One region of the Chromobacterium sp. HL1 genome, then DNA from elsewhere that is predicted to be linked to it. Evidence: riboswitches for the same ligand, from Rfam matches in the RefSeq annotation. Region 1 holds a riboswitch; the other holds the start of a gene.
What was found. Region 1 has a riboswitch for glycine ahead of gcvT (glycine cleavage system aminomethyltransferase GcvT). Riboswitches for the same ligand answer to the same signal wherever they lie in the genome.

Region 1 (14,853 bases):
GCGTGAACTTGAAGGCGTTGGACAGCAGGTTCAGCAATACGCGCTGCAATTTGATCGCGTCCACCTGCGCCGACGCCGTTTTTGGCGCCGCCACTTGATAGTCGATATGCCGGTCGCTGGCCAGCGAAGTAAAATATGAGGCCACGTGACGCACCAGCTCGGCCAGGTCCAGCTGCGCGTAGCGCAGCTTCAACTCCCCCGCGTCCAGCTTGGCCACGTCCAGCAAATCGTTGACCTGCTGCAGCAACATGCGCGCCTGCCGCTGGATCATCAGCAGATTGGGGCTCTCCTCCGGCTCGGCCTGGCCTGTCAGAAAGCGTTCTACCTGACCCAGAATCAGAGTCAGCGGCGTGCGCAACTCATGGCTGACATTGGCGAAGAAGCGGGTCTTCATCTGATCCAGCTCGCGCATCTGCTGATTCAAGCGGGCCAGCTCGTTATTGGATTCCTTCAGATCGGTGTTGGCCCGGGCGATTTGCGCATGCTGGTTCACCATTTCCGCTTCTAGCGCCGCCGCGTCCATTTCCCGCCATTCCGCCGGCTGACTCTGCTGCGGCTGGCTCCGTTTCAGGCGCACGAACTCGCTGACGTCCTGCGCGCTGTGAATGATGCAGGCCACGCTGCCGTCTGCGCGCTTCACCGGCCAGTTGGTCGGACTCCAATAGCGCTCTTCGAAACTGCCGTCCGGCCGCGGGATATCGTATTTCTGCATCGCCATGCTGTCCTCGACCCCGGTGGCCAGCACGCGCTGCAAAGAAATGCGCAGATTGCGCGAGCCCTCGCCTTCCGGCTCGGCGGGATTGACCGGAAAGATGTCGAACAGATTGCGCCCCAGGATGGACTCGCGCCGGGTCAAGGTCGTCTGCAGGTAAATATCGCTGGCGGCGATGACGTTGAAATCGGTATCCAGCACTAAATACAGGCCGGGGGCCCGTTCGAACAGCAGCTGGAAATCCGGTGCGGCAATCGCAACCTGCGCGTTCAACGCCAACGCAGCCTCCTATCAGTGGGGTTCGCGGATCAAGGGCGGCAAGACTGCCGTCATATTCCTCATTAAATATGATAGTCGTATATCCACTCAACTCCAGTGCCGTATCGACGCGTCAACGCGTAAAAAAACCCCGGCCAGGGCCGGGGTGGTTTGGCGTCCGCCTGCGCGGATCAGGCGTAGCTGTCGGTGGACGGGCAGCTGCACACCAGATTGCGGTCGCCGTATACGTCGTCGATGCGGTTGACGCTGGGCCAGAACTTGTTTTCCAGCACATAGTCCAGCGGGAAAAGACCGGTTTCGCGGCTGTACGGACGCTGCCAGTCGCCGGCGATGTCGGCCTTGCTGTGCGGCGCATTGCACAGCGGATTGTTGTCCGCCGGCCACACGCCGTTCTGCACCTGGTCGATTTCCCGACGGATAGCCGCCATCGCCGCGATGAAGCGGTCCAGCTCGACCTTGGGCTCGGACTCGGTCGGCTCAATCATCAGCGTGCCCGGCACCGGGAAGCTCATGGTCGGCGCGTGGAAGCCGTAATCCATCAGCCGCTTGGCCACGTCCACTTCGGTCACGCCGCTGGCGGCCTTGAGCGGACGCAGATCGATGATGCACTCATGAGCCACCCGGCCGTTGGCGCCGGTGTACAGCACCGGGAAATGCTCGGCCAGCCGCGTCGCCACGTAGTTGGCGGACAGCAAGGCGTTCTCCGTGGCCTGCTTCATGCCTTCCGCGCCCATCATCGCGATATACATATAGGAGATGGGCAGGATGGAGGCGGAGCCGAACGGCGCCGCCGACACCGCGGTCTGGCCCGGCTGGGCGGTGGGCACCGAGGCCACCACGTGGTTGGCGATGAAGGGCGCCAGATGCGCTTTCAGGCCAATGGGGCCCATGCCCGGGCCGCCGCCGCCGTGCGGGATGCAGAAGGTCTTGTGCAGGTTCATGTGCGACACGTCGGCGCCGATGTCGGCCGGACGGCACAAGCCCACCTGGGCGTTGAGGTTGGCGCCGTCCATATACACTTGGCCGCCGTGCTGATGGATGATCGCGCAGATTTCGCGGATAGGCTGCTCGAACACGCCGTGGGTGGACGGATAGGTGATCATCAGCGCCGCCAGCTGAGCCGAATGCTGCTCGGCCTTGGCTTTCAGATCCGCGACGTCGACGTTGCCAGCCTCGTCGCAATCCACCACCACCACCTGCATATTCATCATCTGCGCGGTGGCCGGGTTGGTGCCGTGGGCGGAGCGCGGAATCAGGCAGATATTGCGTTGGCCGTCGCCGCGCGACTCATGGTAACGGCTGATCGCCAGCAGGCCGGCGTACTCGCCCTGGGCGCCGGAATTGGGCTGCATCGAAATGATGTCGAAACCGGTGATCGCGCGCAGCTGCGTTTCCAGGCCGGCGATCATTTCCAGATAGCCCACCGTCTGTTCGCGCGGGGCGAACGGATGCATATTGGCGAACTCCGGCCAGGTGATCGGGATCATTTCGCTGGTGGCGTTCAGCTTCATGGTGCAGCTGCCCAGCGAGATCATCGAATGATTCATCGCCAGATCGCGGCTTTCCAGCTTCTTCATATAGCGCAGCATCTCGTGCTCGCTATGATGGGTGTTGAACACCGGGTGGCTCATGAAGGCGGATTCGCGCTTCAGTCCGGCCGGAATCGCGTCGGCGGCCGCGGCGTCCAGCGCGGCGATGTCGGCGCTCTTGCCGGTGAAGATTTCGATCAGACGAGCCAGATCGGCCTCGCTGGCCGCCTCGTGGAAGGCGACGCCCAGCACATTGCCGCCGGCGCGGCGCAGATTGTAGCCGGCGGCCAGCGCCGCCTGATACACCGCCTCGGCCTTGGGCGCCTCAACCTGCACCGTGTCGAAGAAGCGGTCGAACACCAGCTTGCCGCCGGCGGCCTTGACCGCGTGGGCGAAAATGGCCGCCAGGCGGTGAATGCGGGCGGCGATGCGCTTGACGCCTTCCGGACCGTGGTACACCGCGTACATGCCGGCGATATTGGCCAGCAGCACCTGGCTGGTGCAGATATTGGAGTTGGCCTTTTCGCGGCGGATATGCTGCTCGCGGGTCTGCAGCGCCATGCGCAGCGCGGTCTTGCCCTTGGCGTCCACCGACACGCCGATGATGCGGCCCGGCGCCGAGCGCTTCATCTCGTCCTTGAAGGCGAAGTAAGCGGCGTGCGGGCCGCCGAAGCCCATGGGCACGCCGAAGCGCTGGGTATTGCCGATGGCCACGTCCGCGCCCATCTCGCCCGGCGATTTCAACGCCACCAAGGCCATGATGTCGGCGGCCACCACCGCCACCGCGCCCTTGGCCTTGACCGCGGCGATGTGCGGGGTCAGGTCGATCAGGTCGCCGGCTTCGCCCGGATATTGGAACAGGGCGCCGAAGTATTCGCCCTTGCCCGCCTCTTCCGGATGGCCCTGCACCAGCTCGAAGCCGAAGTACTTGGCGCGGGTCCGCATCACGTCCAGGGTTTGCGGCAGCACGCGGCTGTCTACGAAGAACTGGCCGGACTTGGCCTTGGACACGCGGCGCGCCATCGCCATCGCCTCGGCGGCGGCGGTGGCCTCGTCCAGCAAGGAGGCGTTGGCCAGTTCCAGACCGGTCAGGTCTATCACCATTTGCTGGAAGTTCAGCAAGGCTTCGAGACGGCCCTGGGCGATCTCGGCCTGATACGGAGTGTAAGCGGTGTACCAGCCCGGGTTTTCCAGCAGATTGCGCAGGATCACCGTCGGGGTCAGCACCGGGTAATAGCCCTGGCCGATGAAGGATTTATTGACCACGTTCTTGGCGGCGACGGCCTTCAGCGCGGCCAGCGCCTCGGCTTCCGGCATCGGATCCGGCAGCTCCAGCTTGCGGTTCAGGTGAATGTCGGCCGGCAGCGTCTGCGCCACCAGTTCATCGATGGAGGCCACACCGATGGCGGCCAGCATTTGCTCGCGCTCGGCGTCGGACGGGCCGATGTGGCGGGAGATGAATTCTTTGCGGTTGAAAAGTTCGGAGAGAGACATGAGTACGGGACCTTCTGTGCTTGCCGTCCGCGCCGCGGCTTGCGCGGCCAATCGGGTGTTGCTGGATAACCGGGCGAAAAAAACGCCTCGCGGCCGATTAGGACTGCGAGGCGGTTTTCACCATCAGGCGCCAATTTCCTTGGCGTAGGCGGCGGCGTCCATCAGGGCGTCCAGGTCCGCCGGATCCGCCGGCTTGATCTTGAAGAACCAGCCGGCGCCGTAGGGCTCGCCGTTGGCCAGTTCCGGTTCGGCTTCCAGTTCCTCGTTGATGGCCAGCACTTCGCCGGCAATCGGACAGTAGATGTCGGAAGCGGCTTTCACCGACTCCACCACGCCGGCCTGCTCTTCCTTGGCGAGCTTGGCGCCCACTTTCGGCAATTCGACGAAAACGATGTCGCCCAGCAGTTCCTGCGCGTGCTCGGTAATGCCCACGGTCACGGAGCCGTCGGCTTCCAGGCGCAGCCATTCGTGGCTTTCAACGTATTTGAGTTCGGCGGGGATGTTGCTCATGAGTGTCTCCAGTCAAATCCAGGTCTTAAACGATATTCCCGGCCGCGTCGCGCGGCCTGCCCAAGCACGCCGCTCAGGCGAAAACTTTTTTGCCGTTGCGCACGAACGGCATTTTGACCACGCGCACCTCGGTCAAGGTTCCGCGCAGGTCCACCAGCGCCGTATCGCCGGTGCCGGCCGGCACGCGCGCGATCGCGATGGAGTGTTTGAGGGTGGGCGAGAAGGTGCCGCTGGTGATCACGCCCTCGCCTACGCCTTCCACCACCACTTTCAGGCCTTCGCGCAGCACGCCGCGGCCTTCCAGCACCAGGCCCACTTGCCTGGTTTTCAGGCCGGCGGCTTTCTGCGCCTCCAGCGCCTTGCGGCCGATGAAATCGCGCTCCGCCGGTTCCCAGGCGATGGTCCAGCCCATGCCGGCCTCCAGCGGGGAAACGGTTTCATCCATATCGTGGCCGTAGAGATTCATGCCGGCTTCCAGGCGCAGGGTGTCGCGCGCGCCCAGGCCTATCGGCGCCACGCCGGCGGCCTGCAGTTGCTGGAAAAAGGCCGCGGCCTCGACGCCGGGCAGCATCACTTCCAGGCCGTCTTCGCCGGTGTAGCCGGTGCGGGCGTAGAACCAATCGCCGGCGGGCTGGCCTTGGAAGGGCTTCAAGGCCTGGATGACGTCGGCGAGCTCGGGCTTGACCGCGCAGACCTTGGCGATGGCCTGCGGGCCTTGCACCGCCAGGATGGACAGATCGCGGCGCACCTTGATGTCCACGTCGAAATCCGCCTTGCGCCCTTCCATCCAGGCCAGGTCCTTGTCGGTGGTGCCGGCGTTGATCACCATGCGGTAGCCGTAGGAGGTCAGATAGACGATCAGATCGTCCACCACGGTGCCGTCGGGGGTGAGCATGCCGGAATACAGCGCCTTGCCTTCGAAGCCGAGCTTGGCCACGTCGTTGGCGATCAAGCGCTGCAGCCAGACTTTGGCGTCCGGGCCGCTGATGTCCAGCACCGTCATATGGGAAACGTCGAACATGCCGGCGTCGCTGCGCACGATCTCATGTTCCTTGAGTTGGGAGCCGTAATGGATGGGCATTTCCCAGCCGGCGAAATCGACCATCTTGGCGCCGGCGGCGATATGGGATTCAAACAGGGGGGTGCGTTTCGGGGCCGTCATCGGTGCGTCCTTAGCAAAAGCGTGTAGTGTTGCTCTATTCCCTACACCCCTCTGTCCCTGCACCTGAGATTTTCCGGCCTTGCGGCCGTTAGCCCCTTCGGTGGGCATCCGCGGATGCCGCTCTCCAGATTCGGCGAACTGGCTGCGGCCAGTCCGATGATGCAGTCCTTTTGCCTGAGCGATTGCGGGTGCGCTTGCGCCTTCGGCGGTGGCGCGGACGGCCACTCTCTCCTGCATGACGAGCCAGATTATGGTTGCTGGACCGGGGCTTGGCAAGCCGTGTTTATCTTCAACTTAAACAATGACTTAAAATATTCGAAACCGCAAAACATTGAACCGGCATTGCTTCGTTTAAGATCGATTACGAACATATTTCATTTCCTTATCGATCAAAAAATAGATGACCGCCCCATTGCGCCGGTGCTGATCGTAAGATGACATCCATCTTGACCAAGCACGATCTCTATCCGATCTGGAAAGGAAACCGCGATGCGAAAACTGATCAACGATCCGCGCCATGTGGCGCGGGAGATGCTGGAGGGCCTGGCCGACACCCTGCCCGGCCTGGCGCTGCTCGAGGAAGAAAACGTCTTGCTGCGGGCGGACCTTCCCGCCGGCGGCCTGCGCGACAAGGTGGCGCTGATTTCCGGCGGCGGCAGCGGCCACGAACCGGCCCACGCCGGCTACATCGGCCACGGCATGCTGGACGCCGCCGCGGTGGGCGACGTGTTCACCTCGCCCAGCGTAGACACCGTGCTGGCGGCGATCCGCGCCGTCGCCGGCCCCAAGGGCGTGCTGCTCATCGTCAAGAACTACACCGGCGACCGGCTCAACTTCGGCCTGGCGGCGGAACTGGCCCGCGCCGAGGGCATCGCCGTCGACAGCGTGGTGGTGGCCGACGACGTGGCGCTTCGCGACACCGTGGAGCCGGCGCGCAGGCGCGGCATCGCCGGCACGGTGCTGGTGCACAAGATCGCCGGCGCGGCGGCCGCCTCCGGCGCCGGCCTGGCCGAGGTCGCCGCCGCGGCGCGGCAGGCTGCGGAACAGGTGGCCACCATGGGCGTGGGCCTGGGCGCCTGCACGGTGCCGGCCACCGGCCGCCCGGGCTTTCAACTGGACAGCGGGGAGGCGGAACTGGGCCTGGGCATACACGGCGAAGCCGGCGTGCGCCGCGTGGCGACGCCATCGGCCGCCGATTTGTGCGCGACGCTGCTGGACGCCATCTTGCAAGACCGCGGCTGGCGTTCGGGACACAGGGTGGCGCTGCTGGTCAACGGCCTGGGCGGCACGCCGCCGATGGAGCTGGCCATCGTCGCCCGCGCCGCGCTGGCGCATCTGCGCCTGCGCGGCCTACAGGTGGAACGCGCCTGGAGCGGCAACTTCATGACCGCGCTGGAAATGCCCGGCTGCTCCTTGTCCCTGATGGCGCTGGACGATCAGCGCCTCAACTGGCTGGATCAAACCACCCTGGCGCCGGCCTGGCCCGGCTCAGGCCGTCTGCCGGCGCAACGCCAGCTGCGCGCCGCGCCGCCCCGCGACGCTTTCACGCCCTCGGCCGCCGCGGCCGATCCCCGTTTGCGCGCCGCGGCCTGGGCCGCGGCCGACGCGCTGGACGCCGCCGAGCCGCTGTTGACCGAACTGGACGGCACGGCCGGGGACGGCGATCTGGGCGTCAGCATGCAGCGCGGCGCGGCCGCGATCCGGGCCTTGCCCGACAGCGCCTGGAGCGACCCCGCCACGGCGCTGCGCGCGGTCGGCCAGGCCTTGCGCCAGGCCATTGCCGGCAGCTCCGGGCCCTTCTACTCCACCGCCCTGCTGCGCGCGGCGCGGCGGCTGGACACGACGACCCCGCCCACCCCGAAGGACTGGGCGGCCGCCTTTCTGGACGGCGTCGCCGCCGTCGCGGAACTGGGCGGCGCGCAAGTGGGCGACCGCACCATGCTGGACGCCTTGTCCCCCGCCGCCGACGCTTTCGCCTCCGCCCTGGACGCCGGACAGGCTCCGGAGACGGCCTGGCGTTCGGCGCTGACAGCGGCGGAGCGCGGCTGCGCGGCAACCGCCTCCATGCGGCCGCGCCTGGGCCGGGCCAGCTATCTGGGCGAACGGGCGCTGGGCGTGCCGGACGCGGGCGCCAGCGCCGCGCTGGTCTGGTTGAAGGCGCTGACCGGCTAGCGCCAGGCCATGGGCCGCCGCGCCCGCGCGGCGGCCCTGGCGATCAGGCCGGCCTCTCCGGCTCGGCCTCCATCGACGGATAGATCCAATCCACGCCCAGCGCCTGCCCCCACAGGCAGTCGCCCAGATCGTAATGCCACCATTCCTCGGCATAATTGCTGAAACCGGCCTGCTTCATCAGATTGAACAAGACGCGGCGATTGTGACGCACCGTCAGCCAGCGCTCGGAGGAAAAACCCAGGGCCGGATCATGCGGCGCTTCGAAGAAATCGGTGCGCGACGCCGGCTCCGCCGCGTCGAAGGCCGTGCCGAAATCGCAGATCTCGCCCGTGTCCATCCGGCAGATCGCCAGGTCCACGGCGCCGCCGGAATTGTGCGGCAACACCGCGAAACGGGCGGTGTCGTCCGGGTGGGCGGCGAACAGTCGCGCCTGCCGCTCCACCGCCGCCGCGTCCCAGTCCGGGTGCGCGGCGCGCACATCGTCCAGCACCATCTGAAACAGATCCGCCTGGGTTTCGCGGCTGCGGTAGGCGTCGAACAGCAGCAAACCGTACTCCGGTGCCAGCCGCGCCGCCGTCTCGCGCAAGCGGCGCGCGACAAAGGACCGCGCCGACATGCCTTCGGCGCAGCCTTTGCGGCCGGCGCGGTAATAGCTGTTTTCCGGAAACAGGCCGTCCGCGCGCTCAAGCGCGCAGGGCGCGTTCTCCGCCCGCATCCGCGCCAGCGTCTGCGCGTCCGGCAGCGGATAGGTGAAATCGATGGCGACGAGCGCGTGATCGGCGGCGCTTATCCTCATGGCAACTCCCGGTCTGAAAGCAAAGCGCCCTAGTAGGCCACCAGCCGGCGGCATAGGCAAGCCCGTTGACTCATGACGATAGGCTTGCGCAAAAAGAAAACGCGGCTTGAGCCGCGTTTGGGATCCGACACCGCCTCTCCTTCATGAAGGATCGGCGTAACGCTCCTTCACCTGCCAGACATAGACCGGCAAGCCCAGCAGCAGCAGAATCATGCCCCACATCACGATGTCGGCGCCGGAGCCGTACAAGGCCCAGACCGAATAGGCGAAACCCACGCCAGCGAAGCACAGCGGCGCCAGGAAGTCCTTGCGCTGGAACTGCTGGGGGCGCATCAGCATGATGGCGAGCAAGGCCATCGAGCAAAAGGCGTAGGGCAGCAAAGTGGTGGCGGTGGCCAGCAGAATGATGAACTCGAAAATCTTGACGCCGCCGTCGCCGCCGGCGTACTTCATCGCCATCAGCACCGTCACCAGCCCGCTGGACAGCAGCAGGCCGAAAATAGGCACGCCTTCGCGGTTCATCTGGGCGAAACGACGGGGAAACAGGCCGTCCTGCGCGGCCGCGGCCGGCACGTGCGCCTGCATCAGGCTCCAGCCGTTGAGCGCGCCGAAGCAGGACACGATGGCGCCGAAACCCACCAGATAATAGCCCCAATCGCCCCACATCAGCCGGGCGGCGTCGGCGAAGGGCGCCTGGGAGGCGGCCAGCATCGCCGGCGGCATCAAGCCCATCAAGGCCACCGTGGACAGGATGTAGAGCACGGTGGCGATCAGAGTGCCCAGCACCGTGGCGCGCGGAATGTTTTTTTCCGGCTCGATCACGTCGCCTGCCGGCACCGACGCCGATTCCAGCCCCAGGAAGGCCCACAAGGTCAGCGCCATGGTGGCGGACACCGAACTGAGCAGCGGCTTGTCGTGAGGGTTGAACACGATATTGTCCGGCTGCATGTGGAAAAAGCCGATGAAGGTGACGGCGGCCAGCGGCAACAGCTTGAGCAAGGTGGTCGTCACCGCCACCAGGCCGGAACTGCGCGCGCCGCGGCTGTTGATCCAGGTGACGATCCAGATCAGGCTGATGGCGAACACGCCGGCCAACACATTATTGTGGCCCAGCGCCGGAACGAATACCTGCATATAGCTGGTGGCGGCCACCGCCAGGGCCGCATTGCCGGCCCACAGCGCAATCCAGTAGCCCCAGGCGATCCAGAAGCCGGCGAAACCGCCGAAGGCTTCGTGAATATAGGCGTACGGCCCGCCTTCCTTGGGCAGGATGGCCGCCAGCCGGGCGAACACCAAGGCCAGGCAGATCGCGCCGGCGGCGGTGAGCAGCCAGCCTATCATCGACACGCCGCCGAACGGCGCCAGCGACGCGGGCAGCAGGAACACGCCGGAGCCGATCATATTGCCCACCACCAAGGCGGTGCACATCCATACGCCCAGCGCCCGGGTCTTGGTCTTGCTGTCTAAATTGGTATTGCTCAAGGCTTGGTCTCCATCGGGCCTGCCGATTGACGGGCGCGCCGCGCGCGCATGTTTACGTTCATGCGATGGCGCCGGCGGAATTGGCCTGGCCAGTTCCGTTCGCATTCAGACTGATACGGCTGAAAAAGCGCCCATGATAGAGGGCCTCGCCCGCAAGCTGGGCATGCTTTCTTCAAACCGCTTGACCGGAGTCAACTGAAGCGGGACTTTGCGCCAGTGCGCGCGCATGAAAAAAAGGCGGCATTAGAACACAAATTCGACATAAAAACATGTCGCATTTTCCGCATATCAAGGAGAAGACGATGGCGACCCGCTTGCCGCGGCCGATGATGCGCAACAAGCGCGTGCGCAGATGCCAATATAGGCCAGCCGGGATGGAAAAAAAGACGTCAAACGCATAATTTTGGCATAAAACGGCGCAATTCAGCCGGCAAACACCGGTCCGACCGGCACGCGCGCCAGCGACCAATGCGCTCGCGCCCACTGCCACAACTCGGCCAGGCCGCCGCACTCCTCCGGCGGAACATGCCCCAGGCGGCTTAAGGCCAGGCGCAAGGCCGCGGCGGCATCCTCGGCCGCCACCGCCGGCGCCAGCGTCTGCTTGGACAGCTTCTCCCCCGCGGCGTTGACCAGCACCGGCAGATGACAATAACCCGGCGTCGCCACGCCCAGCGCCTGCTGCACCGCCACTTGACGCGGCGTGGACACCAGCAGGTCGGCGCCGCGCACCACATCGTTCACCCCTTGTTCCGCGTCGTCCACCACCACGGCCAATTGATAGGCCCAAAAGCCGTCCGCGCGCAGCAAGACGAAATCGCCGATGTCGGCCGTCAGATTCTGACGGTAGGGCCCTTGCAGCCGGTCCGCCACCACGGTGTCGCCGGGCGCCGCCCGCAAGCGCCAGGCGCGGCCACCTTCTTCCGGACGCCGCCGCCGGCAATGGCCGGGATAGACGTAACCGTCCAGGCCGCGCCGCGCGGTCTTGGCGATCTCCTTGCGCGTGCAATTGCACGGATAGGCGTGGCCGGAGGCGATCAACTGCTCCAGCGCCTGACGGTACAGCTCGTGGCGACGGCTTTGATACACCACTTCGCCGTCCCATTCGAAGCCATAGGCGTCCAGCGTGCGCAGGATGGCGTCGGCGGCCCCGGCCACCTCGCGCGGCGGGTCCAGATCCTCCATCCGCAGCAGCCACTCGCCGCCGCGCGCGCGCGCCTCCAGATAACTGCCGACGGCGGTGCACAAGGAGCCGGCGTGCAGCAAGCCGGTGGGACTGGGGGCAAAACGCCCGCGATAGCGAGAAGAGTTCATGACGGATAGGAAATTTACGGCGGCAATGCGTTGTGAAGGGAATTTCTGGCTAATAATGTTGACTGATACGCTCGAATCATCGCCCCGCCGCCGCGCCAAACGGCGCCGGCCGGCTTTCGACGACCAAGGAGCTGAACATGGCCTACGTTGTAACCGATGCCTGCATCAAATGCAAATACACCGATTGCGTCGATGTCTGCCCGGTGGACTGCTTTCACGAAGGCCCCAATTTTCTGGCGATCGACCCCGAGGAATGCATCGATTGCACGCTATGCGTGGCGGAATGCCCGGTGAACGCGATCTACGCGGAAGACGACGTTCCGCCGGGACAAGAGGGTTTCGTCGCGCTCAACGCCGAATTGTCCAGGCTCTGGCCCACCATCACGGAGAAGAAGGACCCGCTGCCGGACCATGAGGACTGGGCGGAGGTCGAAGGCAAGCTGCAACACCTGGAGCGCTGAGAAGCTCGCCCGGTCTCGCTAAGCGCGAGACCGGGCGAAACGCTTGGAAACGAGGAAGGCAAGCGCATTGCGTCTCACGACGCGCGGCGGACGTTGAGCCGCATCAGATAAACAGCTCGATATCGCCGGACTTGCCGGCCACCTCCGGCTGCATCACCTGCTGACGATAGCGGGTCTCCTCGCTGATCAGGCTGCGGCTGCGCTTGAGCTTCTTGACCAGCACCTTGCCGCTGTCGGTGAAGAAATACACTTTGCGCGCGCAGTCGCCCAGCAGGTCCTCGGCCAGAATGGGAATCCTTTCCGCATCCAGGTAGCCGTGGATGAAGCGGCGATTGCGCTCGCCCACATTCATCACCGACATGCCCTCCAGCACATTGCCGCCGCCGAAGACCTTGGCTTCCATCCGATGGCGCATCGCGCCCAGTTTCTGCATTTCGGTAATCATCAACTCCATCGCGTGCACGCCGAAACGGGCGGCGGACGCGCCCTCGCCCACCTCGATGCTGCCCTCGGGCAACAGGAAATGGTTCATGCCGGCCACATTGGCTGTCCGGTCCAGCATGCATACGGCCACGCAGGAGCCCAACAAGGTCACCAGCAGCTGCGGCTGGCCGGTGACGTAGAAGCCGCCGGGAAACACCTTCACCGCCTGGCTTTGAAAATGCTTGTCGAAATACGAATGGCTGCTGAAATGCACCGCGCCGTTCTTCATAACATCGCCTTTTCCGCCTTGCCGTACAGGCAGGCCATGATTTTGGAGGGCAGCGCGTCCAGCGGCCACTCCTGTTGCACGCCGCCGGCCTTCATCGCTTCCCGCGGCATGCCGTACACCACGCAACTGGCCTCGTTCTGACCGAAGGTGACCGCGCCGGCGTCGCGCATCCTGCGCAGGCCGTCCGCGCCGTCCCGCCCCATGCCGGTCAGGATCACGCCGATGGCGCGCTTGCCCAGGCAGCGCGCGGCGGAGTCGAACAGCGCGTCCACCGACGGCCGGTGCCGGTTCACCTTGTCGCTCTGATCCAATTCGATGCGAAAACCGTCCGCGGCGGCCTGCACCCGCATATGCCAATCGCCCGGCGCGATATAGGCCACGCCCTGCCGCACCGGCTCGCCCGCCTCCGCCTCCTTCACCCGCATCGGACAGCTGGCATTCAAGCGCGCGGCGAAACTGGCGGTGAAATGCTCGGGCATATGCTGCACCACCAAGATGGGCGGGCATGTCGCGGGCAGGCCGCTCAGCAGCGCGCGGATCGCCTCGGTGCCGCCGGTGGAGGCGCCGATGAACAACATCGCCTGCTGCGCGCCGGTGCCCAAGGGCGGCGCCGGTGGCGGAACATCGGCCGGGCGATGAAAACGATGCGGCGCCCGCACCCTGGCCGCGGCCGCGGCCCGTATCTTGTCCCGGATCTCATCAGCGTAATCGCCCATGCGCCTGGCGATATCGTGCGCCGGCTTGGACAGAAAGTCGATGGCGCCCAGCTCCAGCGCCGTCAGCGTCGCCTCCGAACCCTGCTGCGTCAGCGAGGAGATCATCAGCACCGGCGTCGGCCGCAGCCGCATCAGCCGGCGCAGGAACTCCAGGCCGTCCATCCGCGGCATTTCAACGTCCAGCGTGATCACGTCCGGATCCAGCGCGCGGATGCGCTCGCGCGCGATCAGCGGATCGGAGGCGGTGGCCACCACTTCCATGTCCGGCGCTTCGTCGATGATGGAGGTCAGCAGATTGCGGATCAGGGCCGAGTCGTCCACCACGATTACCCGAATTTTCTTTTCCAGCGCCATCCACGCTCCCGGATCGATAAACAAGGCTCATAAACTCGCGCCGCAGCGCGACGGCCGGACGCACGGAACGCCTGATCAGGCCAGCCGGTAGCTGGTCTTGCCGCAGGGGACGAAGGCGTCGCTCAGGTGCAGGATGTTTTCCGAATGCCCCAGCAGCAGCAGCCCGTCCGGAGCCAGATGCCGCGCCATATGATTGAGTATGGCCGCCTGCGTCGGCTTATCAAAATAGATCAGCACATTGCGACAGAAAATGACGTCGAACTCCCCCAGCGGCGGCCATTCCTCTGCCACCAGATTCATCTGGAAAAACGTCATCGCCTCGCGCACGCGTTTCTTCAGGCGCACCTTGCCCTCATTGGCGCCTACGCCCTTGTCGAAAAAACGGCGCAACTGCGGCTCCGGCAACTGGCTGACGCGCTCGCGCAGATACACGCCGCGCATCGCCTGTTGCAGCACATGGGTATCGATGTCGGACGCCAGCAACTCGCAGGGGAAGGGCCGCAAGCTCTCCGTCAACTCCGCCATGGTGATGGCGATGGAGTAAGGCTCCTCGCCGGTCGAGGACGCCGCGCTCCAGACCCGGTACGGCCGGCCGCGCTTGCGCCAGCGCTCGGCGTGGGCGCGCAGCATGTCGAAATGATGCGGCTCCCGAAAAAACGAGGTCAGATTGGTGGTCAGCGCGTTGATGAAATTCTGCCATTCCTCCGACAAGGCGTCCTGATCCAAGCGGTCCAGATACTCGGCGAAGCTTTTCAGGCTCAAAGCCCGCACCCGCTTGGCCAAGCGCGCGTAGGCCATATGCGTCTTGCTGTCGTTGAGGGCGATGCCGACCCGCTGGTACACCATGTCGCGGATGCGGCGGAAATCCTCGGGCGTGAACGTGATGTCCAATTCCAAGCCCGCCAACACGGCCCCTCCGGACCTGTGCCTCAAAACTCCTCCCACTCGCCGTCGCTCAGGTCCACCTGCGGATGCAGCCGCGCCGGCACCACGATCTTGCCCGCCGGCTTAGCTGGCGCCGGATTGACGCCGCCGGCATGGGCGGCCGGCTCCGCAGCCGACGCGACGCGCGTCGGCGCTTGCCGCAGACGCGGGCCATGTTCTCCCAACTTGAACACCTGCACCGCGTCGTCCAGATAGCGCGCCTGCTCTTCCAGCGACTC
Region 2 (14,853 bases), 640 kb from region 1:
TGTCCGGCTTGCCCATCACGTCCCAATAACGGCGCACGCAGCGGATCAGCAACTCGTTGGATTCGGAGCCGGAGTTGGTGTAGATCACGTGACGGTAGTCGCCGGGCAGCAGGGAGAACAGCCGCTCGGAGAGTTCGTTCACCGCCGGGTGGGTGGTGTGGAAGAACACATTGTAGTAGCTGAGCTGTTGCAGTTGCCGGGTGGCGGCGGCAATCAGCTCCTGCCGGCCGTAGCCCACCTGGGTGCACCACAGGCCGGACATGCCGTCCAGGTAGCGCTTGCCGTCGGTGTCCCACAGATACACGCCCCGGCCCTCGGCCATCACCCGCGGGCCTTCCTGGTTCAGGGCTTTCTGATCTAGAAAGGCGTTGATGTGGTGGGCGGCGTCCAGTTGCTGGTAGTCGAGGGTGCTGCGGTGGAGCGTGGAAGCGGTCATGACGGTCTCCTTGTCGGGGATGAGGCCGGGCCAGGCCCGGCGTTAGGCGTTTGGCTAGTGCCGGGTCAGCGCCTGGTCCAGCGGTTCCGGGCGGAACAGCGGTTTGCGCATCACCAGCTTGATCCACAGGACGGCGATCAAGGACACCAGGCCCAGCACGAGGCCGGCGCTGGCGAAGATGGCGGCGCTCATGTCCGGGCTGGGCGACACGTGGTAGATGGCGATCAGCATGCCGACGATGCCCAGGCATTGCGGCAGCGGATAGAGCGGGGTTTTGAAGGGGCGGTCCAGCGTGGGGTAGCGGCGGCGCAGGGCGATCACGTCCAGGTGGCAGATGATGTAGGCCAGCAGCCAGGCGATGGCCGCCGCCAGCAACAGCAGGCCTATGGTGTCGGGGTCGTCTCCCATCAGCAGCACCGGCGCGCCGGTGATCAGCGCGACGAAGAGCACCGCCACCCATGGGGTGCGGTAGCGCCGGCTCAGCTGTTTGAACTGGGGAAAGACCTGGCCGTTGCACGCCATGCCGTACAGCATGCGCGGCACCGCCGCCAGGGAGCTGTTGAGCGTGCTGCAGGTGGCGGTGAAGGCGATCACCACCACGGTCAGCTTGCCGGCCTGGCCCAGCAGCGCGGTGGCGTATTGCAGGTGCGGCAGCGGCGTGGCGGTCAGGGCGGCGCGCGGCAGGTGGTAGAGCGCGCCCACGCAGTACAGGGCGATGGTGATGAAGATCACGCTGAGGCCCAGCATCATCGCCAGCGGGATGTCGCGTTGCGGGCGGCGGCTTTCCTCCACCAGCGGGCAGGTGAATTCCGCGCCGACAAAGCCCCAGATCGCCAGCGCTCCCAGCGTCAGCACGCCGGCGCCCAGCGGGTTCCAGTCGCTGTTGGCGGCCAGGGCCAGCGCCGGCGGGCCGCCGCCGCTCAGCGCGGTGGTGCCCAGCGCCAGCAGCGCGACGATCATCACCAGGGCCAGCGCCGATTGCAGGCGGGCGAACACATCGATGCCCAGCAGATTGAGCAGGGTGAAGATCAGCAGCACGCCGTAGGCGACGCCGTTGAGGGGAAAGACGCCGGGGTAGACCTGGTTGACGATGCGGTCGAGCAGCAGGAGTTCGGCCGACAGCGCGAACATCGCCACCACCACATAGCCGGAAAAGGTGGCCAGGATGGCGGGGAACTGGCCCAGGGCCACCTCGGTGTAGCTGCTGAGGCTGCCGGCGCGGGGGATCATCAGCGCCAGCTCGGAGAAGGATACGGCGTAGCAGAGCGCCAGCAGGAAGGCCAGGCTCAGCGGGATCAGAAAGCCGATGCCGGCCATGCCGGCGCCTTGCAGCATCAGCACCATCACGCCTTGGGATACGACGAGGCCGATGGCGACGGCGAGCAGCGGGGCGAGTCCCAGGCTGGCGCGAAAAAGGGCGGGGGCCGGCGGCGGAGCAAGGTGGGTTTGCGGTGTGCGCATGGTGGGTCTCCTACTATCTTATTGTGTTGACAGCGAGGCGGCGGCTACTCGTTTTGCCATTGCACCCAGGTGGTTTTGAGGTGGGTGTAGTGGTCGATGGCGTGTAGGGACAGGTCGCGGCCAAAGCCGGACTGCTTGCAGCCGCCAAACGGCAGGCCGGGGTCCAGCGCGTCCACGGTGTTGACCGAGACGGTGCCGGCGCGTAGCCGGCGCGCCACGCGGTGGGCGCGCGACAGGTCCCGGGTCCACACCGAGGCGGCCAAGCCGTAAGGGCTGTCGTTGGCGATGGCCACGGCCTCGGCTTCGCTGTCGAAGGGCATCACCGCCAACACCGGGCCGAAGACTTCCTCGCGCGCCAGCGCCATGTCCGGGCGGACATCGGTGAAGACGGTGGGGCGGATGTAGCAGTCGCCGCCGTCCAGGCTGAAGCGCTCGCCGCCGCACAGCAGGCGGGCGCCTTGGCGGCGGGCTTGGTCGATGTGGGCTATGATGCGCTCCGCCTGGCGGGCGTCGACGATGCAGCCGCTGCGGGTGGCCGGATCCAGCGGGTTGCCCGGTTGCAGCGCGGCCGCCTCGCGCAGCAGGCGTTCCAGGAAGACGTCTTGAATGGAGCGTTGCAGCAAGAGCCGCGAGTTGGCCGAGCACACCTGGCCCTGATTGAAGAAAACGCCGAAGGCGGCGCGCCGGGCGGCGGCGTCCAGGTCGCAGTCGTCGAACACCAGATTGGGGCTTTTGCCGCCGCACTCCAGCGCCACTCTTTTCATATTGGAGTCCGCCGCGTAGCGCAGAAAGGCTTTGCCCACTTCGCTGGAGCCGGTGAAGCTCAGGCAATCCACGTCCGGGTGCAGGCCCAGCGGCCGCCCCACCTCATCGCCGTAGCCCGGCAAGACGTTGAGCACGCCGTCCGGCAGGCCGGCCTCTTGGGCCAGTTGGGCCAGGCGTAAGGCCGACAGCGGGGATTGCTCGGCCGGCTTCAGGATCACGCTATTGCCGGCCATCAGCGCCGGCGCCAGCTTCCACGCGGCCATGTCCAGCGGGAAATTCCACGGGATCACCGCCGCCGCCACGCCCAGCGGTTCCCGGGTGATCAGGGCCAGCGCGTCGTCGGCGCCGGGGGCGGCCTCGCCGTACAGCTTGTCGGCGGCTTCGGCGTACCAGTCGAACACGCCGGCGGCGCCCGGCACATCGATATGGAGCGCATCGGCAATGGGCTTGCCGATGTCCAGGCAGTCCAGCAGCGCCAGTTCGTCGCCATGCCGGCGGATCAGCACCGCCAGTTTTTGCAGCACGGTCTTGCGCTGGCGCGGGTGACAGCGCGACCAGAGGCCGGATTCGAAGCTGGCGCGGGCGGCCCGCGCCGCTCGCTCGACATCGGCCTCGCCGCAGCGGGCGATCTCGGCCAGGGGCCGGCCATGGATGGGGCTGGTGTCGGTGAAGGTGCGCCGGTCGGCGGCGGGCACGAAGCGGCCGTTGATGAAGGCGAGGCAAGGCGGGCGCAAATCGGCGGCGCGGCCTTGCCAGTAGGCCAGATCCTGCATGGGCATGGCGATCACTCCTGTTCAGGCGGCGCGACGGGGTGGGGGAAGCGCTCACATCACGGCTGGTCTTGTCGCGCAGGCTGGAGCCATACTAGTCAGTCGCCTTGGCGGCGGACATCACGCGAAAGCGTTAGAGCGGAAGGCGGGACTAACCTGATCGGGGTAGCTGGCATGCAGCTGAATGTGGCGGATCTGGTGTTTCACCAGCAATTGGGGCGCTTGTTGGACGGCGTCGACAACGCGGCCTTTTGGCAAGGGTTGGCCGCGTTTCTACGGGAACGCCTGAGTTTCGATACCTGGGTGGCGGTGCTGTTTCGCCAGGAGGCGCCGCCGTGGGTGCTGGCGGATCACGCGGCCAATTACGCCGCCGACGATTTGTTCGCCGACTACCGGCGCGGCCTGTATCTGCTGGACCCGTTTTACGGTTTTGCGCTGAAGCGCCCGGCCGCCGGCGTGTACCGGCTGGACGAGGTGGCGCCGGACCGTTTCCGGGAGACGGAGTACTTTCGCCGTTACTTTTCGCGCAATGTGGTGGCGGATGAAATCCAGTTTCTGCAAGTGTTGCCGGAGGGCGTGCTGTCCCTGTCGCTGGGCAGCAAACGCCGCTTCAGCGAGCAGGAACTGGGCGTTTGTAATCTGTTCGCGCCCTGGTTGCTGCCCTTGTCGCGGCTGGCCGCGCGTATGGACGAAGGGCTGCGCCAGCCGGCGGCTAACGCGGGCAGGCAGAGCCGCCGACAGCTGGAGGAGGCGCTGCGCGCGCAGGGCTCCTCGCCGTTGACCAAGCGGGAGGTGGAGGTGGCGCTGCTGATACTCGGCGGCCACTCCACCAAGGGCGTGGCGCGCGAGCTGGGCATTTCGCTGGAAACCGCCAAGGTGCACCGCCGCCATCTGTACGCCAAGCTGGGCGTGTCCAGTCAGGCGGCCTTGTTTCTGCTGCTGGCGGGGATTCAAGCCTGATGCCGCAGCGCAGCGGTAAACAGAGGCGCTTAGACCCGCTAACAAAACCCCTGATCCTGCGTTGCGCCTCCTTATCGTACGACTTGTACTGCCTGCGTCGGCGCGCCTTGGCTCAGGTACGCTGCGCGGTTTTGTTAGCGGCTCTTAGTCAGTGCAGGTCGTGCCGATACATGAACACCGGCAGCCGCCATTCGCGCCAGATGGCGGCCAGGCGGATGGCGAGGCCGACGGCGAAGCTGGCCAGCACATTGAGATCGTGCGGCACGCCCAGCTTTATCAGGCCCAGGTAGAGCAGGGCCACGGCGAAGGAGACGCTGGCGTACAGCTCCTGGCGGAAGACCACCGGCACGCGGTTGCACAGCACGTCGCGCAGGATGCCGCCGGCAATGCCGGTGATCATGCCGGCCATCACCACCACCACCGGGTGGTAGTCCATGGACTGGGCCACGCCGCAGCCTATGATGGTGAAGGCGATCAGGCCCAGCGCGTCCAGCACCAGGAAGACGCGGCTCAGGCGTTTCATATAGCGGGCCACGAACACGGCGGCCAGGCCGCCGGCGATGACCAGGCCGACGTATTCCGGGTGTTGGGTCCAGCCTATCGGGTAGCGGCCCAGCACGATGTCGCGCACGGTGCCGCCGCCCAGGGCGGTGAGGAAGGCGATGACGGTAACGCCGAAGATGTCCATATTGCGGCGGCCGGCCGCCAACGCGCCGGTCATCGCTTCCGCGGTGATGGCGATCAGATAGATCAGGGTAAGCATGTAGTTGCAATGGTCAAACAGGCTGGCGCCGAGGTGAGCGGCGAAGCCGGGTGGGAAAATGGGTTGGCAATGGGCGGGCCATGCCAGGTGGCGCGCAGCCTGGGCAAGAGTTTCGAACACGGGTTTTCCTTGAGAGCTGGTGCACGATCTGCTGCGCTGCGACGATACGGCGTTGAAACCCGCTTCGAAATGCTCATGTACCACGAGTACATTCCGCTTTCTCAGCTGTTTTCGCCTTGTCTCGTCCTTGCTCGCGAGATCGTGAGCACGTTCTGAGCACGGCCGGCGGGCCGCGCATGGGCGCGGCGCTGCCGGCATTGCCTCTCCCCTTGTCCTTTTACCTGAGAGTTAGATGACGGGCGCGGCCTGTGTGCGGGCCTTGCCGGGTGTCACTTGCCCCTTCGGTGGGCGGCTAAGGGCCGGTCACATCATCCGACGCGCTCTGGCTGAAGCGTAGCAGATGATGAACGGGCGCTTAGGGCCTCTCTCCAATCGGCTGGTATCCATGGGCTGCGGTACTGTTGCCTGAGCGATTATGGGAGTTTGCGTCTTCGGCGGGGGCGCATGCCCCTCTCTCCCGCAGCAGGCAAGGATATTAGCGTTTGCTGTATTGTTCAGTCAACGACTGTATACATGGGGCGAGGCAAAAATGTTGCAGTGCGATATCAACATGAAAACGCCCGGACGGCGGTTTGGCTGTCCGGGCGCTTTTGCGCTGGCTGATGCTTAGTTGCTCGGCGTTTTGGGCTTGGCCGCGTCCTTGCCGGCGGCGGGTTTGCGCGCGGCCGGGGTTTGGGCTGCGGGGGCTTTGACCACGCTGGCTTTGCCCGCTGGCGCTTTGGCGGTTTTGGCCGCCGGGGGCTTGCCGGGCGCCGGCTTGGCCGCGGCCGGTTTGCTGCTGGCGGGTTTGGCGGCCGGAGCGGGTTTGGCGGCAGCGGCGCTGGGCTTGCCGGCGGTGGGCTTGGACGGGGCTTTGGCGGCCGGCTTGCGCGGCGGCGCCGCTTTCTTGGCGGGCGCGCTGGCCTTGGCGGCGGGGGCCGCGGCGGGAACGGTTGAGGCTGCCGCTATGGCCGGCTCGGCGGGCGGCAGGATGGCCGGCGCCGCCGGCGCGCGCGTGTCCAGTTGCAGCGCGTGGGCCGCTTGGTCCAGCCTGAGCTGTTGTTCCGGGGCGATGTCGCCGCTGAGCGCCAGCAGTTCATGCGCCAGCTGCCAGGCCTGGCGGCGGCGGTGTTCTTCCGGCAGCAGCTTGGGCAGGCCGGCCAGCGCGCGGGCTTCGTCCAGCCGCACCAGGAAAACCTGTTTGCGGGCGATGTCTTTCAGCTCCATCAGGGTCAGCGGGTATTCGTGGCGGATGTCGCGCATGATGCGGCGGATGGCGTTGAACGGGCGCTCGTCTATGATGCCGCGGCCAATCGCCACATAGGTGAGCAAGCGCACGAAGCCGTCGGCCAGGGAGCCGCTTTCGTAAGCGGGGTCCAGCACCTGGCGCTTGAGTTGCAGCCTTTCCTGTTTGTTCCAGCTGTCGCAGCGGGCGGCGCGGGCTTCGCGCGCGGGCTGCACGCCCACGACGGAGGCCAGCCACGGGGATTCGTACACGGCTTTGAAGCAGTGTTCGGTGGCGGCGTCGCGCAGGTCGCGGTAGCGGTCCAGGCTTTGCGTCATCCAGCCGGACCACTGTTCTTGCAACCGCCACAAGGGGTTGTCCGCACTCACCGGCTGGCGGTGGGCGCGCACGTATTCCGCGGCGGGTTTGAGCCAGCCGAGCCAGGGATTGAGCGGGGAGATCAGCGTGCGTTCCAGCCGCGCCGGGTTGAGCTGGCGCAGCCATTGGGCGCTGGCTTCGTTGCTGACGGCGCGCACGGCCGGGGAAACGAAGCGGTTGTAAATGCCCTGGTTGATTTCGGAGACGCGGCGCACCGCTTCAAAGGCGCGTTCGTCTTCGCGGCCGTCGTCCAGCGCCAGGATGTCGGCCACTTCGCGGGCTTCGAAACGGATGATGTAGCGGCCCTTGATGTATTCCTGGCCGGGGGTGTTGGGCGCCACGTCCTCGATGACGGCCTCGTACAGGCCGGGGGCCAGCACGTCGATCAGGTCCAGCGCGCTGGCGAACTCGCTGTGTTCGCGGTTGGCGATGCCGGCGGAGACGAAGATGCCCAGGTGGCCCACCTTGTTGTGCAGGCAGTAAATGATGGTTTGTTCGTTGTCGCGGATGTCTTCCGCGTTGTCGTACAGGTCCGGTATCCAGTTCAGCGCTTGCTGCGGCGGGGTGATGTTGTCGCCCCAGGAGGCGAACACGATGATGGGGGAGCGAATGTTGCGCATGTCCACGCGGTGCTGGTCGCTGCTGACGATCTTGCCTTCCACCAGGTGGTTGCCCACAAACAGCTGCTGGGAGATCCATTCCATTTCCTGCTTGTTCAGCAGGTAGTGGCCGCCCCACCAGCGTTCAAAGCCCAGATAGCGTTCGCGCTCGGTGTCCACCTTGGCGTACAGATTGTAGGGCTTCTTCCACAGGGTGTTGGCCGGGTCCAGCTTTTCAAAGTTGTTGACCAGGTGGGCGCCGTCGAACTTGCCGTTGCCCAGATCGCCGGCCAGGGAGGCGGTCCAGGTGCCGCCCAGCATGCCGCCGGAGTAGCGCATCGGGTATTTGCCGGTGATGCCGGCCCAGTAGGACAGCGGGGTGCCGGCCAGCAGGATGGGGCCGCACAGCTCCGGCGCCACCGAGGCCAGCATGGCCAGCGCCCAGCCGCCCTGGCAGTTGCCGATGACGAAGGGCTTGCCGTCGCTGTCCGGGTGCAGTTCCCTGACCTTGCCGAGGAAGACGTATTCGGCGCGGCTGACGCTTTCTATGGTCTGGCTGGGCACCGGCTGGGGGAAGAACATGATGAAGTAGCAGGGGTGGCCCTGTTGCAGCGCGATGCCGATTTCGCTGTCCATCTTGAAGCCGCCGATGCCGGGGCCATGGCCGGCGCGCGGGTCTATCACCACGAAGGGGCGCAGCGCCGGATTGGTGGCCGGGCAGCCGGCCGGCGGCAGGATGGCGGCCAGCGCGTAGTTGGCCGGGTCCGGCAGGCTGCGGCCGTCCAGGATGATTTTGTAGTCGAACACCAAGACCGGCGGCTTGCCGCTTTGCACGTGTTGCAGATAGTCCGCGCCGCGGTCATGCAGCACGTCCCAGTAGAGGATGCTGCGCTCGCAGGCGTCGCGCCAGTAGTCGGCGACCGGGTTGGAGGAGAAGAGCTTGGACCAGACGGCTGTTTGCGACCACATACGGCACCTCTTGGTTGGTATGACGGATAACTGGCTACTGTACCCTGCTTTTGTTGCGTTGCAATAGACAAAGTTCCTGCCAGGCGAACAACTGTCAGCGCAACACCACAGTGCGCCGCTCGGTGATGAAGACGCGCCGCTCCAAGTGGCTGCGCACCGCGCGCGCCAGCGCCTGGCACTCCATGTCGCGGCCGGCGGCCTGCAATTGCTCCGGGCTGTAGGCGTGGTCCACCCGTTCCACCACTTGTTCGATGATCGGGCCTTCGTCCAGATCGTCGGTGATGTAGTGGGCGGTGGCGCCTATCAGTTTGACGCCGCGCTCGTGCGCCTGCTGATACGGCCGCGCCCCCTTGAAGCCGGGCAGGAAGGAGTGATGGATATTGATGGCGCGGCCGGCCAGTTTTGCGGCGGCGGCGCTGGAGAGCACCTGCATATAGCGGGCCAGCACCAGCAGTTCCGCCCGGCTGTCCTCCATCAGCGCCAGCAGCGCGGCTTCCTGGCGCGGCTTGTTGTCCGGGGTGAGCGGCAGGTGGTGGAAGGGCAGGCCGTAGGCCTCGGCGATGGGGGCGAGGTCGCGGTGATTGGAGACGACGGCGGCCACCGTCATGTCCAGATCGCCCATCTTCTGGCGATAGAGCAAATCGTTCAGGCAGTGGTCCAGTTTGGACACCATGATCAGCACCCGCGCGCGCTGGCGCCGGTCGTGCAGCCGCCATTGCAGGTCTTGATAGTGGCCGCTCATCCGCGCCATGCCGTCGGCCAGCCGTTCCGGGGCGAAGTCCGGCCGCTCCGGGTGGAAGACGCAGCGCACGAAGAAGCGCCGGCTGCGGGCGTCGTCGAACACCGCCAGTTCATCGATATAGCAGCCTTGCTGTTCCAGCAAGGCGGAGAAGCCGGCCACCTGGCCGGAGGCGCTGCGGCAGGCGAAGCTGAGCACGTAGGAGGGGGCATCTGAGGTCATTGGCGTGTCCTGTTTGTGGGGCGGCACGGGCCAATCTAGGCCTTGTCCCGCGCGCGCGCTGTCCGCCATGCGTCCGCTTTGCGTGGATTTTGGACATCGCCGTGTCGCGTGCGGGCAAGAGGCCGTCCTTTCCAGCCAAATGCGCCGGCGGCGTCGCCCTGAGAATGAGGCCTTCCTCAACCTCGACAGCAGCGGCGCGGGCCCATGGCGGCCCGGCGGCGGGAGCGCAGATGGCAAACCGATATTCGCTGTGGAGCCTGATCCGGCACGGGCTTGGGCATCACCAGGGCTGGCAGCCGGCCTGGCGCAGTCCGCAGCCGGAAAGCAGCTACGACGTCATCATCGTCGGCGGCGGCGGCCACGGCCTGGCTACCGCCTATTACCTGGCCAGCATGTACGGCGTCCGCAAGGTGGCGGTGCTGGAAAAAGGCTATCTGGGCGGCGGCAACACCGCGCGCAACACCACCATCATCCGCTCCAACTATCTGTGGGACGAGTCTTCGCAGCTGTACGAGCACGCGCTCAAGCTGTGGGAGGGCCTGTCCCAGGAGTTGAACTTCAATGTGATGTTCAGCCAGCGCGGAGTGATGAACCTGGGCCACAGCCTGCAGGACATGCGCGACATCGAGCGCCGGGTCAACGCCAACCTGCTCAACGGCGTGGACGCCGAGGTGTTGTCCCCGCGCGAGATCAAGGAGCGGGTGCCCTTGATCGCCATCGGCGGCGACGTCCGCTATCCGATCCTGGGCGCCAGCTATCAGCCGCGCGGCGGGGTGGCGCGCCATGACGCGGTGGCCTGGGGCTTCGCCCGCGCCGCCAGCGAATTGGGCGTGGACATCATCGAGGAATGCGAGGTGACCGGCTTGTTGATCGAGGGCGGCCGGGTGCGCGGGGTGCGAACCGGGCGCGGCGAGATCCGCGCCGACAAGGTGGGCTGCGTGGCCGCCGGCAACAGTTCCACGCTGGCGCGGATGGCCGGCTTGCGGCTGCCGCTGGAAAGCCACCCCTTGCAGGCCTTTGTGTCCGAATCGCTGAAACCCTGCCTGGACACGGTGGTGATGTCCGGCGCGGTGCACGGCTACATCAGCCAGTCGGACAAGGGCGAACTGGTGATAGGCGCGGGCATAGACAGCTATCTGGGCTACGGCCAGCGCGGCAGCCCGCATGTGATCGAGCACACGGCGGCGGCCATCGTCGAGCTGTTTCCGTCCTTCTCGCGGCTGCGGATGAACCGGCAGTGGGGCGGCATCGTGGACGTGTCGCCGGACGCCTGCCCCATCATCGGCAAGACCCGGATCCAGGGCCTGTATTTCAACTGTGGCTGGGGCACCGGCGGCTTCAAGGCCACGCCGGGTTCCGGCCACGTATTCGCCCACACCATCGCTCATGACCAGCCGCATCCGCTGAACGCGGCTTTTTCGCTGGAGCGCTTCGCCTCCGGCCGCTTGATAGACGAACACGGCGCCGCCGCCGTGGCGCATTGAGGGAGACGCCGATGCTGCTGATTCATTGCCCGCATTGCGGGGAGGCGAGGGAAGAGGAGGAGTTCGACTACGCCGGGGAGGCCTTCATCGTCCGCCCGGCGGCGCCGGAGCAGGTGGACGACGAGGCCTGGGGCGATTACCTGTTCTGCCGCAAGAACCCGCGCGGCTGGCATTGGGAGCAATGGCAGCACGCCGCCGGCTGCCGCAAGGTGTTCGCCGTCCGGCGTCACACCGTCAGCTACGAGATCGCCGGCAGCTGGACGCTGGCCGAGGGCAAGGCCCGTTATTTGCAGGAGGATCAGACGTGAGCGGCTATCGCATCCATCGTCCCGGCGAGCGCATCGACCGCAATCGGCCGCTGGCCTTTACCCTGGACCGCGCGGCCTATCACGGCTTCGCCGGCGACACCCTGGCCTCGGCGCTGCTGGCCAACGGCGTGCGGCTATTGGGCCGCAGCTTCAAGTACGGCCGGCCGCGCGGCATCGTCGGTTTTGGCGCGGAAGAGCCCAACGCCTTGATCCAGCTGGAAAGCGGCGCCTTGAGCACGCCGGATCTCAAAGCCACCCAGGTGGAGCTGTACCAAGGCTTGCAGGCCTTCAGCGGCTTGGGGGACGCGTCCTGGGGCATGCGGCTCAAGGGCGCGCTGGGCCGGCTGGAGCGTTTCATGCCGCCGGGCTTTTATTACAAGACCTTCATGCAGCCGGCGGGGGCCTGGCCGTTTTACGAGCGCCGCATCCGCGAAGCCGCCGGTTACGGCCAAGCGCCGCGGCTGCCGGACCCGGAGCATTACGATCATCTGCACCACCACGTGGACCTGCTGGTGGTGGGCGGCGGCGCGGCCGGCTTGTGGGCGGCCACGCTGGCGGGGCGCGCCGGCCTGAAAACGCTGCTGCTGGACGAACAGGCGGAGATGGGCGGCTGGCTGCTGAGCGAGCGCCGGCTGCGCATCGACGGCCTGGAGGCGATGGAATGGACGCAGCAGCGCTTGCAGGAGCTGGCGGCGCTGCCCAATGTCCAGCGCTTGCCGCGCGCCACCGTCTTCGCCTTGCATGAGGGCAATCTGGCCTTGGCGGTGGAGTTGTTGCAGGACCACCTGCCGCCGTCGGAGCGCGATCCGGCCCGGCCGCGCCAGCGCCTGCACAAGATACGCGCGGGCCAACTGGTCTTGGCAAGCGGCGCCATCGAACGGCCGCTGGTGTTCGGCAACAACGATCTGCCCGGGGTGATGACCGCCGCCGCCGGCCACAGTTATTTGAACCGTTACGGCGTGGCGGTGGGGCGCCGGCTGCTGCTGCAGACCCAGAACGACGCCGCCTACGACGCGGCGCTGGAGCTGGCCTTGGCCGGGGCGGCGGTGACGCTGGCCGATGCTCGCCCAGCCGGCGCGGCGGCCTGGCGCAGCCGCGCCGCGCAGAATGCCGGCGTGGAACTGCTGGCCGGTTACGGCATCGCCCGGGTGAACGGCGGCGCCGGCGTCAGCGGCGCGGACTTGGTGAAGCTGGCCGCGGATGGCCGGAGCGTGGCCGGCAAGGGGCCGCGGCTGGAGCTGGACGGCGTGCTCTCCTCCGGCGGGCTCAGCGCCACCGTGCATCTGTTCTGCCACAACGGCGGCCGTCCGCTGTGGCGTCCGGACCGTCTGTCCTTCGTTTGCCCGGACGCGGGCCGGCCCGGCGTCGTCTGCGTGGGCGCGGTCACCGGGCGCTGGGAGCTGGGCGAGGCCCTGGCCCAATGCCATGCAGCCATGCTGGCCCAGCTTGGCTGGGGAAGCCAGCGCGGTCTGGGCGCCGCGCCGCGGGTGGAGGCGGAGGAGGTGGCCGCGCCGCGTGAAATCTTCCGCTTGCCGGACGGGCGGCGCGAAGGCGTCGGCGCCAAGGCCTTCGTCGATTTCCAGAACGACGTGGCCGCCGCCGACATCCATCTGGCGGTGCGCGAAAACTACCGCTCCATCGAGCACGTCAAGCGCTACACCGCGCTGGGCTTCGGCACCGATCAGGGCAAGCTGTCCAACGTCAACGGCTTCGCCATCGCCGCCGAGGCGCTGGGCAAGCCCATCGCCGAGGTGGGCACCACCACCTACCGGCCGGCCTACACCCCGGTCAGCTTCGGCGCGCTGGCCGGCGCCCATGTCGGAGAAACTTTCGACCCGCGCCGCTACACCGCCATGCACGACAGCCATACCGCGCGCGGCGCCGAATACGAGCTGGTGGGGCAGTGGCTGCGGCCCTGGTATTTCCCGCTACCGGGCGAGGACCTGCACGCGGCGGTGCGCCGCGAATGCCGCGCCGCCCGCCAGGGGGTGGCGGTGATGGACGCCTCCACCCTGGGCAAGATCGATGTGCGCGGCCCGGACGCGCGCGAGTTTCTGGGCCGCGTCTACAGCAACGCCTGGAGCAAGCTGGAGCCGGGCAAATGCCGCTACGGGCTGATGCTGGACGAAAACGGCATGGTGATGGACGACGGCGTCACCGCCTGCCTGGCGGACGACCATTTCCACATGACCACCACCACCGGCGGCGCGGCCCGGGTTTACAGCTGGCTGGAGCGCTGGCACCAGACCGAATGGCCGGAACTCAAGGTGCGCTTCAGCTCCATCACCGATCACTGGGCCACCACGGCGCTGGTGGGCCCGCAAAGCCGGGAGGTGCTGCGCAAGCTGTGCACGGATATTGATCTCGACCCTCAGGCCTTCCGGTTCATGGAGGGCCGCGTCGGCACCGTGGCCGGCGTGCCGGCGCGGGTGTTCCGCATCAGTTTCTCCGGCGAACTGGCTTACGAGATCAATGTGGACGCCGGCTACGGCCGTTATCTGTGGGAGGAGGCGATGCGGGCCGGGGCCGAGTTCGGCATCACGCCCTACGGCACCGAGGCCATGCACGTCTTGCGCGCCGAGAAGGGCTTCATCATCGTCGGCCAGGACAGCGACGGCTCGATGAGCCCCAACGATCTGGCCATGGGCTGGGCGGTGGGCATGAAAAAGCCGTTCAGCTTCCTCGGCCGCCGCTCCTTGCTGCGCGCCGACACCGCCGGAGCGGGCCGCAAACAGTTGGTGGGCCTGCTGACGGAGGACCCGCGGCTGGTGTTGCCGGAAGGCGCGCAAATCCTCAACGACGGCAAGGACGTCGCGCCGGCGGCGATGCAGGGCCATGTCACCTCCAGCTACCACAGCGAATGCCTGGGCCGCTCCATCGCCATGGCGGTGTTGAAGGACGGCGTCCGCCGCGAAGGCGACACCGTGCACGTGTGGTGGCAGGGCCATAGCGCGCCGGCGCGGGTGGCGTCCGCGGTCTTCGTCGACAAGGAAGGAGAGCGTCAGCATGTCTGAATCCACATTCAAGCCTGTGCTGGAATCGCCCTTGCGGCATCTGGATTTGCCGGAAGCGGCCGAAGCGCGCCGCGCCGACGGCCGCGTCTGGGGCAATGAAGCGCCCAATCTGGGCTACGCGCTGCTGCGCGGCGACGGCGCCGAGGCCGGGTTTTTCGAGCTGACGGCGCGGATCACCGGGCTGGAGCCGCCGCGCCGGCCCAAGACCTTGAGCCAGGGGGAGGGCGGCGCGCTGCTGTGGCTGTCGCCGGACGAATGGCTGCTGATCAGCCGCCGCCAGCGCCTGGCCGGCTGGCTGCCGGCGCTGGAGCGGGGCTTCGCCGAGCAGCGCCTGTTCGCCCAGGCGCTGGACGTCAGCGGCGGCTTCACCGCCGTCTACCTGTGCGGCGAGCCGCACCTGGCCGTGCTGCGCCATCTGGGCGGCTACGATTTCGAAGCGCTGCGTCCCGGCCAGGGCGTCGGCACCTTGCTGGGCAAGGCCGCGGTTCAAGTGCTGCGCCTGGACGGCGACGGCGTGTTCGTGGTCTGCCGCCGCAGCTTTGCCGACTACGTCTGGCTGCTGTTGCGGCGCGCGGCCCGGCCTTACGGCTTCGCGGTGTGCGAGCTGCCGGAAGACGCCGGCCATCCGCTGTGGGCGCAACTGGCGCGGCCGGCATTGGCG

Region 2: another riboswitch for glycine. It lies ahead of AB1Z25_RS07765 (trimeric intracellular cation channel family protein); the one in region 1 lies ahead of gcvT (glycine cleavage system aminomethyltransferase GcvT).

The regions. Positions count from the first base shown of each region.
Region 1 is NZ_CP162399.1:1,013,128-1,027,980, reverse strand. Features, by position in the region: gene AB1Z25_RS04890 (EAL domain-containing protein) at 1-985, opposite strand, end outside; gene gcvP (aminomethyl-transferring glycine dehydrogenase) at 1,162-4,014, opposite strand; gene gcvH (glycine cleavage system protein GcvH) at 4,138-4,524, opposite strand; gene gcvT (glycine cleavage system aminomethyltransferase GcvT) at 4,598-5,686, opposite strand; glycine riboswitch at 5,728-5,824, opposite strand; glycine riboswitch at 5,839-5,930, opposite strand; gene AB1Z25_RS04870 (dihydroxyacetone kinase family protein) at 6,176-7,858, shown strand; gene AB1Z25_RS04865 (M15 family metallopeptidase) at 7,902-8,654, opposite strand; gene AB1Z25_RS04860 (amino acid permease) at 8,796-10,136, opposite strand; gene gluQRS (tRNA glutamyl-Q(34) synthetase GluQRS) at 10,560-11,447, opposite strand; gene fdxA (ferredoxin FdxA) at 11,585-11,908, shown strand; gene cheD (chemoreceptor glutamine deamidase CheD) at 12,012-12,620, opposite strand; gene AB1Z25_RS04840 (protein-glutamate methylesterase/protein-glutamine glutaminase) at 12,617-13,690, opposite strand; gene AB1Z25_RS04835 (CheR family methyltransferase) at 13,766-14,599, opposite strand; gene AB1Z25_RS04830 (methyl-accepting chemotaxis protein) at 14,620-14,853, opposite strand, start outside.
Region 2 is NZ_CP162399.1:1,655,976-1,670,828, forward strand. Features, by position in the region: gene AB1Z25_RS07745 (aspartate aminotransferase family protein) at 1-436, opposite strand, end outside; gene AB1Z25_RS07750 (APC family permease) at 491-1,897, opposite strand; gene AB1Z25_RS07755 (aldehyde dehydrogenase) at 1,942-3,441, opposite strand; gene AB1Z25_RS07760 (LuxR C-terminal-related transcriptional regulator) at 3,607-4,392, shown strand; gene AB1Z25_RS07765 (trimeric intracellular cation channel family protein) at 4,541-5,155, opposite strand; gene AB1Z25_RS07770 (hypothetical protein) at 5,165-5,431, shown strand; glycine riboswitch at 5,475-5,657, opposite strand; glycine riboswitch at 5,659-5,745, opposite strand; gene AB1Z25_RS07775 (DUF3141 domain-containing protein) at 5,882-8,425, opposite strand; gene purU (formyltetrahydrofolate deformylase) at 8,520-9,386, opposite strand; gene AB1Z25_RS07785 (sarcosine oxidase subunit beta family protein) at 9,617-10,870, shown strand; gene AB1Z25_RS07790 (sarcosine oxidase subunit delta) at 10,882-11,178, shown strand; gene AB1Z25_RS07795 (sarcosine oxidase subunit alpha family protein) at 11,175-14,192, shown strand; gene AB1Z25_RS07800 (sarcosine oxidase subunit gamma) at 14,185-14,853, shown strand, end outside.